Regions from separate parts of the Elizabethkingia bruuniana genome, predicted to be linked through region 1. Evidence: riboswitches for the same ligand, from Rfam matches in the RefSeq annotation. Region 1 holds a riboswitch; the other holds the start of a gene.
The links. A riboswitch is a leader RNA that binds a small molecule or an ion and turns the genes downstream of it on or off. The one in region 1 is predicted to bind S-adenosylmethionine.

Region 1 (7,983 bases):
AAGACCAATACAGATTCGTTGGGAGTCTTTAGTTTTTCATCAGATAATACTTTAGCTTTCCAATTTATGATTACTGCGGCAGGATTTGATGAGATGAGGATTGATAATTTTGTGAATAACCAGAATATTTTACTTCGCCCTGCTACTGCTACAATCTCTGAAGTAACAGTTCAGGGTAGAAAAAATGTGCAGTTGAATAATGGTAATCCTGAGTATTCAGTTTCCGGAAATAAAGACTTAAAAACGGCTGTTAATCTTATAGATGTTCTGCGGAAGACACCCGGAGTTAGTATGGGTGAAGATAACGCTGTAATGATAGGGAGAAATACAGCAAGTATTTTTGTAAACGGAAAACCATTAGTAATGAGTGCTCAGGAGCTGCAAAACTATTTGAAGACATTGACGCCGGATATGGTTAACGCTGTTGAAATAATAGCAAATCCTTCTTCCAGATATGATGCAGAAATAAAAGGAATTGTAAACATTAAACTTAAAAAGAATAACCAGCTTGGTTTACGGGGAAATTATTCGGGAAACCTTCAGCTAAACAGAACAGTATTTGTCGAAAATAATCTGGATATTTCTTATAATACAAACAGAGTTGCTTATAAATTAGTAATGGGTTATAATAACGGAATCAATACCTATAAGTATAACGCACTACAACACTTGGCAAATACCAATATCATGAGAACCGATATTTACCAGAGAATGTTTTGGCGGGTATATAGCTTGCAGGCCGGGTTAGATTTTAGAATCAATGATTACAACAGAATTGGCCTAACATTTAGGCAGAATGAACGCTATGACGAAAGAAACAGGATTGGTGAATTATTGACCCGGAAAAAAGATGATGTTGATATAGTTTCCTATACAGGAAGCGAAAATCCTATTAATTATCACCAGAATAATACAGGTGCAGTTCTGGATTATTCTTTCAGTAAAAATAATTTTGAATTCAATGTAATAGGGAATTACCTGTCAGTGAAAAACAATCAGAATGATGATTTTATTGATAGAGATAAACTGTCAGAAGTAAAACTATCTCATTGGAAATCAGACTTGCTTAATAAAGTAAATATACTGACCTTGCAAACCGATCTTTCCAAAAAGATAGGAGGAGCTAGTCTGGAGGCGGGATTAAAGTTCAGTTCTTCGGAGACACATAATAATATACGTTATGATACACTTTCTTCCGGCCAGAAATTTGAATATGATCCTGGAAGGAGTAATATCTTTTTATACAAAGAAAAAATTTATGCAGGCTATATTTCTTACAGCCAGAAATTCGGAAAATTTAGCATTAATGGTGGTTTGAGGGCTGAGCATACGAATAGTGTTTCTAGTGCAGTAACTATGGATTCGGTTGTTAGCAGAAGTTATACCAAATGGCTTCCGTCAATTAATATAGGCTATACTATAAATAACTCGACTGAGTTGTCTTTATCATATAGCAGGAGAATGACAAGACCTCCATTTTCACAGCTTAATCCTTTTCGGGTATACTTCAGCCCACTTAATTACTGGATCGGGAATCCATATTTACTTCCCTCTATAACCAGTCAGCTGAAAGCAACGTTTCGGAAGAAAAACTTTATAGGTTCCCTGATTGTTGGAAGAGAAAATGATGTTATTGTAAGATATCCGGTATATCATCCGGAGACCAATATTTTAGAATATCTGGGAACAAACTTACCTTATCAGGATTTTGCAGCTCTGGAAATTTCATTTCCGGTGAAGCTTACAAAATGGTGGAATATTAATACACAATGGACGGGTAATTATAATTACGAGTACAGGCCTTATTTAGATACTGTTTTTACAAAAAATATTTATTCCTATGCCTTTGGAATTAATCAAACGTTCACACTTCCTAAAGGATATACAGCTAATATTTTTTCGCATTTTGAATCTCAGTCAGGGAATAGCCTTTACATTTATAAATCCCGTTATACAGTTGATCTGTCGATACAGAAAAGTTGGCTTGATAATAAGCTAAATACGAAGCTAAGTTTCAATAATATTTTTGACAGTTTTGCCCAGACATTGATTTTCCGTCACAAACAGATTATGAATAATCAACTACGACATTGGAATGATCTCCGGAAAATAGTTTTTGCATTAAGTTATAATTTTGGTTCTTCAAGATATGAAGCTAAAGAACTTAAAAGAAGTGAAGAAGAAAACAGAGCACGATAAAATGCACAGTAAAAAGTATTTTTATGGATAAAAAATTCATATAAAGTTAAAATATGCTCCAAATTCAGATAAAATATCTTTTGTTTTGTTTAAAACATGATTTGGTTTGTATAAGTAGCATTTTTAGTACAAAATATAACTCTAAAAGTCAATTATTGTCCTAAAGTACTCCATTTGTAGAAGATTTTTGATTTGTTTAGCTTTGCGCTTCTAGTTTTTATTTATGAAGCTAAACATTAAAAATGAAACAGGGAGACTGAAAAGCGTTGTTTTGGGACAACCACAGTCAATGGGTGATACTCCGGAGTTAAAAGACTCTTATGATGCTAAATCATACCAGAGCATTAAAAAAGAAATTTACCCTGTAGAGAAGGATATTATATCGGAGATGAATGCTTTTGAAAAAGTACTTCACAAATATAATGTAGAAGTTTTCCGTCCCGAAATTATTAAAGATTACAATCAGGTTTTTTCCAGAGACGTTGCTTTTGTTATCGACGACAAAATGATTATTTCCAATATCATTGAAGACAGAGCAGATGAACAAGAGGCATACAGAAAGATATTTGAAAAAGTTCCGTGGAGAAATATTATCAATCTACCGGAAAGTGCTCATATAGAAGGTGGTGATGTTATTGTATGGAACGACTTTTTGTTTGTAGGAACCTGCTACAGTCAGGATTACAGAAGTTATAAGACAGCACGTACCAACGAATATGCCATAGAAATACTTAAGGAGTATTTTCCTCATAAAAGGATTATAGATCTTGATCTGAAAAAAGATGACAAGAATCCAAAGAAAGGAATTTTGCACCTTGATTGTACATTTAATCCAATAGGGAAAGATAAATGCGTTATTTATAAAGACGGTTTTGTAGAAGAAAGTGACTACCAATTGCTATTAGATATTTTTGGTGAAGAAAACTGTTTTGTTATCAATAACGAAGAAATGGTAGCAATGGTACCTAATATTTTCTCAATAGACCACGATATTGTTGTAACAGACGGATCTTTTACAAGGCTAAATCAGCACCTGAGAGAAAAATGGAACTTTACAGTAGAAGAAATTCCGTATAGAGAAGTTTCTAAGATGGGGGGACTTTTGCGTTGTTCTACAATGCCTTTGGTAAGAGAAAAATAAATTTTTATTTGCAGATATTAATAATATCTACTACTTTTGTCGAGGATTTACACACAAATCCATTTACTTATCCAGAAAGACGGAGGGAATTGACCCGGTGAAGTCTTGGCAACCTGCAAAAGGTAAGGTGCCACATTCAACCCCAAAAAAGGGAAAGATAAGTCTGAAAAAAGTTTGAAATATTTATAACAAAATACTCAAAACTCTTTCGACTTGTCGGAAGAGTTTTTTTATTCTCCGGCATTTACTCATTTCTTGGATAAGTTTGAACTAACAGATAACTAAAAAAACAAGATATTATGAGTAACTACAGATTCGAGACGTTACAGGTGCATGCAGGGCACGAAGTGGATAAAGATACTAACAGCCGCGCTGTTCCGCTTTACCAAACAACATCTTATACTTTTAATGATGCACAACATGCGGCAGATCTTTTTGGCCTGAAAGCTTTTGGAAATATCTATACCCGGATTATGAATCCCACTACAGATGTCTTTGAAAAAAGAATCGCCGCTTTATACGGCGGGGCAGGAGCTCTTGCAGTTTCCTCGGGACATGCAGCACAATTTATTGCTATAACTAATATTCTTCAACAGGGAGATAACTTTGTAAGTTCACCATATTTATATGGAGGAAGCTATAATCAGTTTACTGTAAGCTTTAAAAAACTTGGGATTGATGCCCGTATTGCTAAAGATGATAATGCTGAAGATTTTGAAGCTCTGGTTGATGAAAACACTAAAGCACTATATATTGAAACCATCGGTAACCCAACTCTGAATGTTGCCGACTTTGAAGCTATTGCCAAAGTAGCCGAGAAATACCAGATTCCGTTAATTGTCGACAACACTTTTGGTGCCGGTGGTTTTCTTTTTAATCCGTTTGAATATGGAGCTTCCATTATAGTAGAATCGGCTACCAAATGGATTGGAGGGCATGGTAGCAGCGTTGGGGGAATAATAGTTGACAGTGGTAAATTCGACTGGGCAAACGGGAAATTTCCGTTATTATCAGAACCTTCTCCAGGGTATCATGACCTGGTGTTTACAGATGTTTTTGGTAAGAATTCACCTTTCGGAAATATTGCCTTTATTATTAAAGCAAGGGTAGAGGGGCTTCGTGATTTTGGTCCTGCATTATCACCATTTAATTCTTTTCAGCTGATTCAGGGGTTGGAAACACTATCCTTAAGGCTGGAACGAATAGTTCAGAATGCACAAAAGCTGGCTGAATATCTGGAGCAGCATCCGGATGTAGAAAGTGTTATTTATCCGGGACTTCCCAACTTTACAGACAAGGCAAATGCGAATAAATACCTGAAGAGAGGTTTTGGTGGTGTTCTGAATTTTGAAGTGAAAGGTGGAAAAGAAGCAGCTGTAAAACTGATTAATTCTCTAAAATTGGCAAGTCATCTGGCAAATGTAGGAGATGCTAAAACATTAGTAATTAATCCGGCGTCTACAACACATGAACAGTTAAGTGATGAGCAACAAGCAGCCGCAGGAATTAAACCAGGACAAATACGTGTGAGTGTCGGAATCGAGCATATAGATGATATTATAGCTGATTTTGCACAGGCATTCTAAAAATATTCTTACTTACTTTACTTTTATTAACAGTTCCGTTGAAGAGATTCGACGGAACTTTTTTATTTTTGCTTTATAATAAATATTATGCAGTCAACTGATACGATTTTAATGATAGAGCCTATCGCATTTGGATTTAATGCACAAACGGCGGTAAATAATTATTTTCAGGTAAATGATGAATCCAAAGATACACAATCTGAAGCACTGAGAGAGTTTAATGCTTTTGTAGATAAGCTTAGAAGCAAAGGTGTAAATGTAATTACCGTAAAAGATACTTTGGACCCACATACTCCAGACTCTATATTCCCGAATAACTGGGTAAGCTTCCATCAGGATGGTACTGTCATTTTATACCCAATGTTTGCAGAGAACAGAAGGCTTGAACGCAGAAATGATATATTAGATCAATTGTCCGGAAAAGGACTTAGCATTGCTGCAGTTAAAGATTACTCAGTATTTGAAGCAGAAAACAAATTTTTAGAAGGAACAGGAAGTATGATTCTTGATCGTGAAAATAAGATTGCTTACGGAGCAATTTCATTACGTCTGGATCAAGAAGTTTTTAGAAAATGGTGTGCAGAATTTGGCTATAAGCCTGTAGTATTCCATTCTTTCCAGTCTGTAAACGGAGAGAGACTTCCGATCTATCATACCAATGTAATGATGTGTGTGGGAAGTGACTATGCTGTAATCTGTCTGGATACAATTGATGATGCGACAGAAAGAGAGCTGGTAGAGAGGACACTTACAGAAAGTCATAAAGAAGTAATTGAAATTTCTGAAGAACAAATGCAGAACTTTGCAGGTAATATGCTTGAAGTAAGAAATAATGATGGTCATAAATTTTTGGTAATGAGTGAATGTGCATATAAGAGTCTTACCTCAAGGCAAATTCAAACGATAGAAGCGCATGCTGAAATATTATACTCCGACCTTCATACCATAGAAAAGAATGGTGGTGGTAGTGCTCGTTGTATGATGGCTGAAGTTTTTCTTCCAAAAAAATAAGTTAATAACATATAAAAAATAAATGCGCCGCAGGCTTTGCCTGCGGCGCATTTCGTGAAAAATATAGTTTGATATTGGTTTGATTTATTTTGTTCTGTTTTTTATAGCATCAGTAGCAGCTTCTATATCACGCACTTTTTTGACTTTTTTATTTCCGAAATTATAAGTGATGGATAAGTCTAGCTGGCGTCTGTACATATAATTGTTAACATAATTGAAACTTCCGTTAAGTTTTGGATCGTTAATGATTACTTTATTTGTATCTAATACATCATATACAGTAGCCATGAACGTCCAGTCTCCCCATATTTTTTTCAAACTAAGGTCTAGGCTTCCTAATGCACCTAGTTGTCCTAATTCTATTTGTTGCTTATCTACAAACCAGTAATTAACACCTGCATACCACGTTTTAGCTTTATCCAGACGAATATTGTTATTGGCTTGAAGATTTAAACTTGTGGAATTTACATTATTAACGTAAGGAATGAACTTATCACCATTTAGCGGATCCGTATCCAAGTATCCCTTATTAATATTAACCAGAACACCTACATTAAGGGTTGTTGTCCAATAACCTTTAAAAAAGCTCTTTTGCATTCCTACTGTGAAATTAAGCTCTTGTTTATTTCCAAAATTGGTGCGAATGTAGCGAAGCTCATTAATGTTAGTAGAATAAGTATCATATTTACCAGTTTCTGGATCTATTATTGGGTTATTATCTTTATCAAACTTAGTCACCTTTACTGTTCGTTCTCTCTGTAAAGGAACCTGTGTAATAACATCTTTGTAGAAACTATGACTTACAATAAAATAATAAGAGTTTTTGTACATATAAGTCAGCTCTTGATTGTAAGTCGATGATGCCTTTACAAATGGATTATTCTGAATATAGTTATATTGTGTCAAATAGGTTCTAACAGGATTTAGTTCCCAGAAAGAAGGTCTTCTCATTCTGCTGGAAAATGCGTAAGAAATATTATTATTCTTGTTAATAGCATAATTTAAGCTTAGATATGGTAGGAAGTTGTTGTAATCTCTTTTGATATTGCTCAAACTTGGATCTGCAGCATTCGATGATTCTCCAACACTATTGGTTATTTCATAGCGGGCACCAACTTTTCCACTAAACTTATCTGAGAATTTTTTATCTAATGTCAGATAGAATCCATAGATCTTTTCAGTGTAAATAAAATGATTAGGGTTATATACTCTGTCATATTTATTAGATTCTGCATTCCAGTTGTCTGTATAGGATTTTGTATCGTTATCTGTTTTGGTGTGATTGTAATTTCCACCGACACTTAGTGTAAAATCATTCTTAAACTTTTGTACATAGTCCACCATTCCTGAAAAATTATTGATCATCTGAGGCGTGCTTTGCACAATATTGGTCATTATATCTGGTGTGCCAGGATTTCTGTAAATGATGTCTCCATTTTGATTGGCATTTATTGTTGTGTTGGTGCTATTCTGGCCTCTGTGGTAATTAAGGTAGGCAGCGTTCACATTTAATTTACTTCCTAAAGAATCTGTTTTTAACTCATAATTCAGATTGACAGAGTTATTGTAAGACTGTGCATTTTCATAGCTTTTAGTCCAGTTATATCTGCTTTGCCAGTTGTTCTTGTCATCTAAGAATTTCACGGTATTGAATAAATCAGATGTAGATGCAAAACTTTTATTATACCAGGTATTATAGCTTAAAGCTAAGTTACTGTTGTCAGTTAACGCATAGTCAATATTCAAATAACCTCCGTAGTTTTTATTCGGATCATTAACAGAACCTTCTGATTGGTTTGTTGAACGTTCGTTACCATTTCTTAATAAATAAGTCTGATATTGTGTCCAGTCACTTGTATTAAAACTAGAGCTTATACCCAATTTATCTTTTCTGTAATTAACAGAAACTCCTGCTCCGGGATTATTGAAACGTCCCTGATTATTTGTCATTCTCAGGTTTCCATTCAGGCCATTATCAGCCCTTTTTTTAAGAATAATGTTGATAATTCCGTCTGAAGATTCTACCTGATATTCACTACCGGGCAT
Region 2 (7,983 bases), 1.8 Mb from region 1:
CTTTCGATTTATGGTTAACTGAGAGATATTGTTTATATCTTATCAAAGATCAGAAAACCTTAAGATATGAGATACATCACGCAGAATGGCCATTGCATTCTGTTAATCATTCAGATTTATCTTTAAATTATGGTTTTGAGGCAATTAATTTAAATGCTGAAAAAGTTATTGCCAGCCACTACTCACCCGGAGTAAAAGTACTTTCCTGGAAAGCAGAAAAGCTCTAAACTAAATAAACAGAAAATAAAACCCGCATCAGAATCTGATGCGGGTTTTTAATGTATCAATTAGAAATTAAAATTAAGCCTTGTAAAGACATAGCGTCCGTTCATTCCGAACTGCGATGTAGATCTGGTATATACAAACTGATCGTTATTAGAAGATACCGGAAGGTTTCTGGAAGGATACACATCGAATACATTATTGGCTCCGAGTGTTAAACTGATATTTTTTGTAAATCCATAAGCTACAGAAAGATCTGTAATTACTCTGTCGGACATAATCTGGTGAGTATCTGGTTGTACAATTATATCTGCACCTGTAACTTTACCATAGTAAGTGTTTCTTACATACACATCTAACTTACCAAATTGTAAAGTATGTGCAAGACTCGCCTTCACTCTCGGTACAGCCTCCTCCAAGTAAACTCTGGATTTTTCAGAAAAATATACATTATCCAAACCTGCATTATGCAATAAATCTGATGAATGAATATCTCCTACTCTTTTCGTTTTATTCAGGTTAATCGCAAAATCATTTTTCAAAGAGAATCCAGGTGTTTTATAGTTATGACTGATTACAATATCTACTCCACGGGTCTCAGTATCTATAGCATTAGCAAAAAACTGAGCTCCATCAACACCTAAAGCATTCATAGTGTTGTTTACTTCTTGTTGTTCAGGAGTAAGATTTGTTCCTTTAAACTTAGAAAATAAGTCTGTAAGTACAATTCTGTTCTTTACTTTAATCCAATAGCCATCAGCTGTAATATTCAGGTTTAAGGCCGGGATTTTATAGGTAAATCCTGCACTTACAGATTGAGAGGTTTCCTGCTTTAGTTTCGGTATGCCAAAACCTCTTGCAATTTGAGAGTCATTACTAAATGTTCCTACTTCCTGAATTTCTCCTATTGGATTTCCAGGTATTGTAACATATAAGCTGGATGTTGTATTATAATAAATCTGGTGAATAGATGGCGCTCTGAATCCTGTAGATCCAGCAAATCTAAAGTTAAGATCCTTCGTCAACTTTATACGTGAAGCTAGCTTGAAATTTACCGTATTCCCAAAATCTGAATAATTTTCATAACGTACAGCTCCGTCTACCAATAACCAGTTGGTAAAGTTAACTTCTGCATCTGCATAGGCAGCATAAGAATTACGATTTTTACTTACTGCATTCACACTTCTGTATCCGCTAAATACCTGTGATCCTCCAGGCAATGCATTACCAAAAAAGTCTGTTGGTCTTAGTTGATTTACATAGTCTGTAACCGGATTTCCATTAATATCATAGGTTAGATAAGAAGCCGGCTCCCCTTCATTTATTTTAAAATTCTCATGTCTTTGCTCACCACCAAAAGCAAAGTTTAATCCCTCAAAAACATCAAACTTCTTACTAAAGTCCAGGTTTATTGTATTTTGTAAAAATCTAAGTCCCCCTGCTTTAAATTTACTCGGAGAATTAAATCTTAAACTGGTATTTCCTGTATTACTAATTGTATAATCAAAAGAGTTTTGCCCAAAAGTATTACTAAAATCTACATTCCAGCCATCCCATGTTCCCTTTACACCTGCAGAAAGCGATACATCCTGTATATCTGTATTAATCTTAGGTAAATAACCATCTAAATAAAGCCCTGTAAATGTTCTGGACTGATTTGGCTTTCTAAAGAAACCTCCCGAAGTTCCGTATCTGTATCCATAGCCACCGAATGTATATACTTTCCAGGTATCACTTAACGGGATTTCAGCATTTACAAAAATCTGATTGTTGTTCAGCTTGGACTGCCCAACCCACATATTAAAGTCACGTCTGTCTTGTCCTCTGTAGGCTAATTCCTGATCTGTATAATTATTTCCTAAAAGCCCCTGAAGTGTCGAAATATTACCAGCATTCTGAATTTGTTGCTGGTAGGCATTATCAAAATAATTTACTTTTTGTGCATACTGTTTTATAACTCCAATCAATTGTTGCTGTTGCTGGCTGTTAAGCTGATCCATACGTGTAAAATATGATGAAAGGTTTACACCTCCTTCAGCAGCTCTCTTTTCAATAGCATTATAGGCATTGTATATATTTCCGCTTTCAGCACCTGCTCTGAAAGTTGGATTACGATACTGGGAAGAAAAAGTCACATTAACAAATCCTCCTTTTTTACCCACTTTAGCACCATAGTTTAAATCCACCTGAATCTGATCACCATCCCAGTTGCCTGTATGATTCTTGGCTGCATCTGTTAAGTAACCGCCATAACTAATCTGTCCTGTAAGTTTCCCTGTATCTCTTTTTAACTGTAAATTCATAACCCCGGCAATAGCATCGGATCCGTATTGTGCAGAAGCACCATCACGCAATACCTCGATTCTGCTTAAAGCAAAAGAAGGGATAGCATTAAGGTCTGTTCCTACAGTACCTCTTCCGGGAGAACCATTTACATTGATTAAAGCTGAAGTATGTCGTCTTTTACCATTAACCAACACCAAAACCTGGTCTGGTCCCAGGCCTCTTAATTGTGCCGGATCCAAATGGTCAGTACCATCTGCATTGGTTTGTACTGTAGATGTAAAAGATGGTGCTACAGCATTAAGAATTTGGTTAATATTGGTTTGTGGTAATACTAAAGATGTTTCTTTAAGATTGAAAACATCCACCGGAACCGGGCTATCTGCTTTGGAGCGCCCTCCGGAACGTGAACCTACAATAACAACCTCATCAATATTTTTATCTTTAAGGCTGTCCTTTTTTGTTTCCTGCCCATATACCTGTCCAAAACCGACAAAAAACAGAACAGAAGCTGTAAGTACAACTCTGGATTTTTTTTCAGTCAAAATGTTTTTCTTTATCATATTCTAATATTTTTCGATTAAAAAACCTCATTAGTAAAGCTAATGAGGCATTGCATTATATCTTTACTTATTTTCCCTTTCGGCTGAATGTAACACCTTACCTTTCGGCAGGTTGTCAAGACTTCATAGGTTCAGTTCCCTCCGTCTTTCTTAATAAGCTATTAATTCTGTGAAATAATTTCGGTACAAAGATATAAAAAATCTAAAATACTACAAATCTGATAGGAGTTATTTTATTCTTTTATTTTTGACTTAAACTTTGACTGAAATCTATCCCATTCATCTCTTGTCTTTATCGTTTTATAAGCTTCTGTAGAAATAAGGCTCAGATAGGGTTCCATTTCTTTCGGGGTAAAGAACCCCATAAGATTTGTAATCTGCATATAATCTTCGTCCATAAAAACCGTAGATGGGTAAGAGTATATATTCATGAATCTTGCAAACTCATGCTGCACTCCTCTGCCCGGTGTTTTTTTAAAATTAGGATTGTCAAAATCTCTTCCGTTAAAAAACAATTTTTCTTTCCCTTCAGCATTAAATTTTACCGGATAAAAGTTATCATTGATAAATTTAGAAATAATTGGGTTTGTATAAGTCTGATTGTCCATCATTTTACAAGGCCCGCACCAGTCTGCATAAAAGTCAATTAAAATCTTCTTAGGCTTTTTCTTCATAGCATCCATAGCATCAGTCATCGTCATCCATTTAACCTGACTATATCCAAAGCTTATAAAAAGTATACTGAAAAATAAAATTATTCTCTTCATCTTATTCAAATTTAGGCATTGTTGTGAATATATTAACGCACTTCCTGCATTAATTTTTTCACCAATGGCGATATCAAAATCAGTACCACACCTGCAATTAATGCATAGACTCCCAACATTTTATATCCTTCTGTATAAGTCATTAATGATTCTGCCGGTCCTGCATTTTCTTTAGCCTGAGCCATTCCTGCACCAATAAGTCCCGCAACATACTGACCATATGCAGAAGCCAGGAACCACATCCCCATCATAATCCCTTGCAGCCTTGCCGGGGATAATTTTGTCATAATCGATAATCCTATTGGTGACAAACAAAGCTCACCAAATGTAATAACCAATAATGCCAGAGTAAATATATTAAGAGAAGAAACTCCATTAACAGAAAAGAATCTTGTCGCAAATAATACATAATACCCTAATCCTAAAAATATAAAACCTAGTCCAAATTTGATAATCGTATTGGGTTCAACTCTTTTTTTACCTAACCACAGCCATAATAACCCGAATAAAGGTGCCAATAAAATAATAAAGAAAGCTCCTCCCGAATTATTTACTCCGTTGGGATCTGCTGTAATACCCAGCAAAGAATCATTCAGGTTTTTAGCTGCGAAAATACTCATAGAGCCTCCGCTCTGCTCATAAATTCCCCAGAAAATAATGGAGAAGATAATAAATACTAAAGCTGCAATTAATTTCTTTCTTTCAGCAACCGTAACTTTGGTCATCTCATAAAACAAGTAGATTAAAGTTAGTGGCCCGATTGTGTACATAAAATAATCGGTATACTCGGTTTTGGAAACCATAATCTGAATAAGAGGAATGAATAATAATGTTCCTCCATATACAGCATATTCTGCCCATTTAGGCAACGGTTTTGTTTTTACAATAGCATCAGGATGCCCTGGTTGTAATCCAATTGGTCCTAAGCGACGCTTTGTAAAATTAAAATTGATAAGACTGGCTAACATTCCTATAGCTGCCAAACCAAAAGCTACATTCCAACGGTGCGGTTCCTCGATTACGGAAGAAAGCATATAACCTTTCCCTATAGCTACACAAACATAACCTCCCAGAAAAGCGCCCAGATTAATTCCGGCATAAAATAAAGAGAAACCAGCATCTGTACGGTGGTCTCCATCTTTATAAAGCTCTCCTACCATTGTAGAAATATTTGGTTTGAAAAAACCAGTTCCGATAATGATGAAGGCTAATCCGAAAAAGAAAAATTTGTGGGGATCTATTGCCAGAAGTATACTTCCAACAATCATTAAAGAACCTCCCCAGAATAAAGATTTACGGAAACCTAATATTTTGTCCGCAAAAAGTCCGCCTACAAATGTAAACGCATATACAAATGCCTGCGTGGCACCATATTGTAAATTTGCCTGCACTTCTGCAAAATTTAGCTGGTGTATCATAAAAAACACCAACATCCCCCTCATTCCGTAGAAACAAAAACGCTCCCACATTTCAGAAAAGAAAAGGCTCCAGATCTGTCTTGGATATTTTCCTTTAAAATCCTGAATTTGTTCTAATGTTAAACTCATTAATCATTACATATTTAATTAATCTCCGTGAAGTTGTTTTTTAATAAAAAACAATCCGACCAAATTACAAAAAAACCTCTGATTGCTCAGAGGTTTTTATAATTATCTTCTAGTGAATAGGTCTAATTTTATTTTATACCATTCATCATTTTCTTTAAAAGAGGTGATATTAAAGCTAATACTACAGATGCAATACCACATAGTACAACAAATACCATAAAGAATTCAAATAAGTTATGAATCTCAAATCCGGCAAAAGTATGATTCTCTAACGGGATCTGATTCTTCGTTAACAAATCTGTCTGCTCTGCTGTAAGCGTAACCTTCTTGTCTAAAACATCCTGAAGATTAACCCCCAATTCCTGGGCTTTTTTGAATTTATCTCCCGTAGCAGGAAGGATAGACCCTAAAATACCTGCTAAAGCATAACCAGCAGCGTTAGAGATAAAGAATACCCCGTATAACAATGAAGCAAATCTCTTAGGAGCTAATTTACCTACCAATGAAAGTCCGATAGGAGATAAGCAAAGCTCACCGCAAGTCTGGATAAAGTATAGTAATATTAACCACTTAATAGCCAGTAATCCTGAACTACCAAGATCTTTTACATTGTGTGCAATAATAAAGTAAGACAATGCAATCAGTGCAAGTCCAAATGCTTGTTTCAATGGAGAAACCGGCTCTTTACCTGCAGCTCTTAACTTATCCCATAATAAACTGAAAGGTACCGCTAAAAGAACTACAAATATTCCGTTAAAGATCTGCACCATAGATGCAGGCATCTGCCATCCGAATAAGAATGTTCTGTCTGTCTGGTTAGAAGCTATAAAGGTTAGTGATGAACCTGCCTGTTCGAATGCAGCCCAGAAGAAAATAATAAAGAACGAAATAATATAGATTACTAAGATTCTCTGTGTTTCTACTTTTGTAAGTGTTTTATCTAATAAAATAAGAACAGCAAGCGATATCCCCGATGCATAAATAATAGGATAAATAATACCTTTTACTAATGTTCCGATCTCGAAGCTGCTAAAGAAAATTTCATCTACCAAAAGGTATCTGAATCCAAAGAACAACGCAACCAAAAGTACAAGGAATACAGCCAAAGATGAACCAGTAAATTTAGCCTGCTCTATAACCTCTCCTTCTGCAGTATTTTTAGAGGGTACACCACCAATTGGCTTACCTTCTGGTGTAACTACATATTTATTTTTAAGGATGAAGAACAATACAGTTCCTAAGACCATAGCAATACCTGCCATTAAATATCCCCACTTGAATGCAAATACATCCTGTTTTCCGTCTACAACAACATCTGCAAACATTGGTACAAAATACTGGCTTAAAAGTGCCCCGATGTTGATACCCATGTAGAAAATAGTAAATGCTGAGTCTAGTTTAGTTTTCTCTTGTGGCGGATATAAACTTCCTACCATAGAAGAAATATTCGGTTTAAAGAATCCGTTCCCGAATATAATGACAAGTAATCCTAGCCAGAATACACTCTTGGAAGATTCCAGCCCTGTATCGAAAATACAAGCACTATAGAACAGGAGTAACTGCCCTATAGCCATTAAAGATCCTCCTAAGATGATACAATTCCTGTTACCTAAATACTTATCTGAAATAAATCCACCTAAAAGTGGTGTTAAATAGCAAAGTGCCAAGAAACCTCCATAAATGATCGAGGCATTCGATTCACCAAGCATAAGGGCATGAACCATGAAAAGCGTAAGAATAGCACGCATTCCGTAGAAGTTAAAACGCTCCCACATTTCTGTGCCGAACAATACCCATAAACCTTTTGGATGTCTCGACTGAGATTGAACTGTCTCCATATTTTATTTAATGTTAACTTTTGTTAAGATGAGCAAATATAGTTTTTTTTAGTATGTAAGCCGGAATAATATTCAATATTACACTTTGTTGTAACATATTTTCAGTTAATTATATTCCGAAAAAAACTATAAAAAAGAAAAACCATCCTATATATCGGATGGTTTTTATCCGGACAACTTTTAGTTTAGTCCTTTCTCTTTCATTACTTTATTTAAGAATTTCAGCATTAATAAGCCTATGAAGAAGGCAAAAATTAACAATCCGAAATTCACTAAGAAATAGTATTCTTTATTCTCGTAGTTGTACCATGTACTTGCCAAAATACCGGAAAGCTTATTCCCTACGGAGTTAGCCAGGAAGAATCCTCCCATCATTAACGCTGTAATCCTTGGTGGAGAAAGCTTGGATACTATGGATAATCCCATTGGTGAGAGACACAATTCTCCTACCGTTACGACTCCGTAGCTGGCAACAAGCCATAAAGCAGAAACTTTCACGGCACCATTACTTGCGATATAGGCTGCTCCTACCATTACCAGACAGGACAATGCTGTTATAAACAGCCCCAGCACAATCTTGGTTGGTGTAGAAGGCTCTTTCTTTTTCCTTCGTAATAAAGTCCAGAACCCTACGACAACAGGTGTGAGCACAATTACCCAGAAAGGATTAATAGACTGGAAAAGCTCTGTATTGTAGAGATAGACATTCTTATTTTCTCCCGATTCCAGCTCTGCGCGTTTTTCTGGAGTGATATTTTTGAAA

Region 2: linked by a shared signal. The riboswitch ahead of AYC65_RS11210 (TonB-dependent receptor plug domain-containing protein) and the one ahead of AYC65_RS19575 (O-acetylhomoserine aminocarboxypropyltransferase/cysteine synthase family protein) in region 1 are both predicted to bind S-adenosylmethionine.

What each region holds. Positions count from the first base shown of each region.
Region 1 covers NZ_CP014337.1:4,188,128-4,196,110, forward strand. The annotation lists gene AYC65_RS19565 (TonB-dependent receptor) at 1-2,199, shown strand, start outside; gene AYC65_RS19570 (dimethylarginine dimethylaminohydrolase family protein) at 2,423-3,340, shown strand; SAM riboswitch class I at 3,405-3,504, shown strand; gene AYC65_RS19575 (O-acetylhomoserine aminocarboxypropyltransferase/cysteine synthase family protein) at 3,640-4,926, shown strand; gene ctlX (citrulline utilization hydrolase CtlX) at 5,014-5,937, shown strand; gene AYC65_RS19585 (outer membrane beta-barrel family protein) at 6,022-7,983, opposite strand, start outside.
Region 2 covers NZ_CP014337.1:2,403,355-2,411,337, forward strand. The annotation lists gene AYC65_RS11205 (YqjF family protein) at 1-227, shown strand, start outside; gene AYC65_RS11210 (TonB-dependent receptor plug domain-containing protein) at 288-3,068, opposite strand; SAM riboswitch class I at 3,133-3,228, opposite strand; gene AYC65_RS11215 (thioredoxin family protein) at 3,302-3,835, opposite strand; gene AYC65_RS11220 (peptide MFS transporter) at 3,868-5,382, opposite strand; gene AYC65_RS11225 (peptide MFS transporter) at 5,511-7,220, opposite strand; gene AYC65_RS11230 (peptide MFS transporter) at 7,401-7,983, opposite strand, start outside.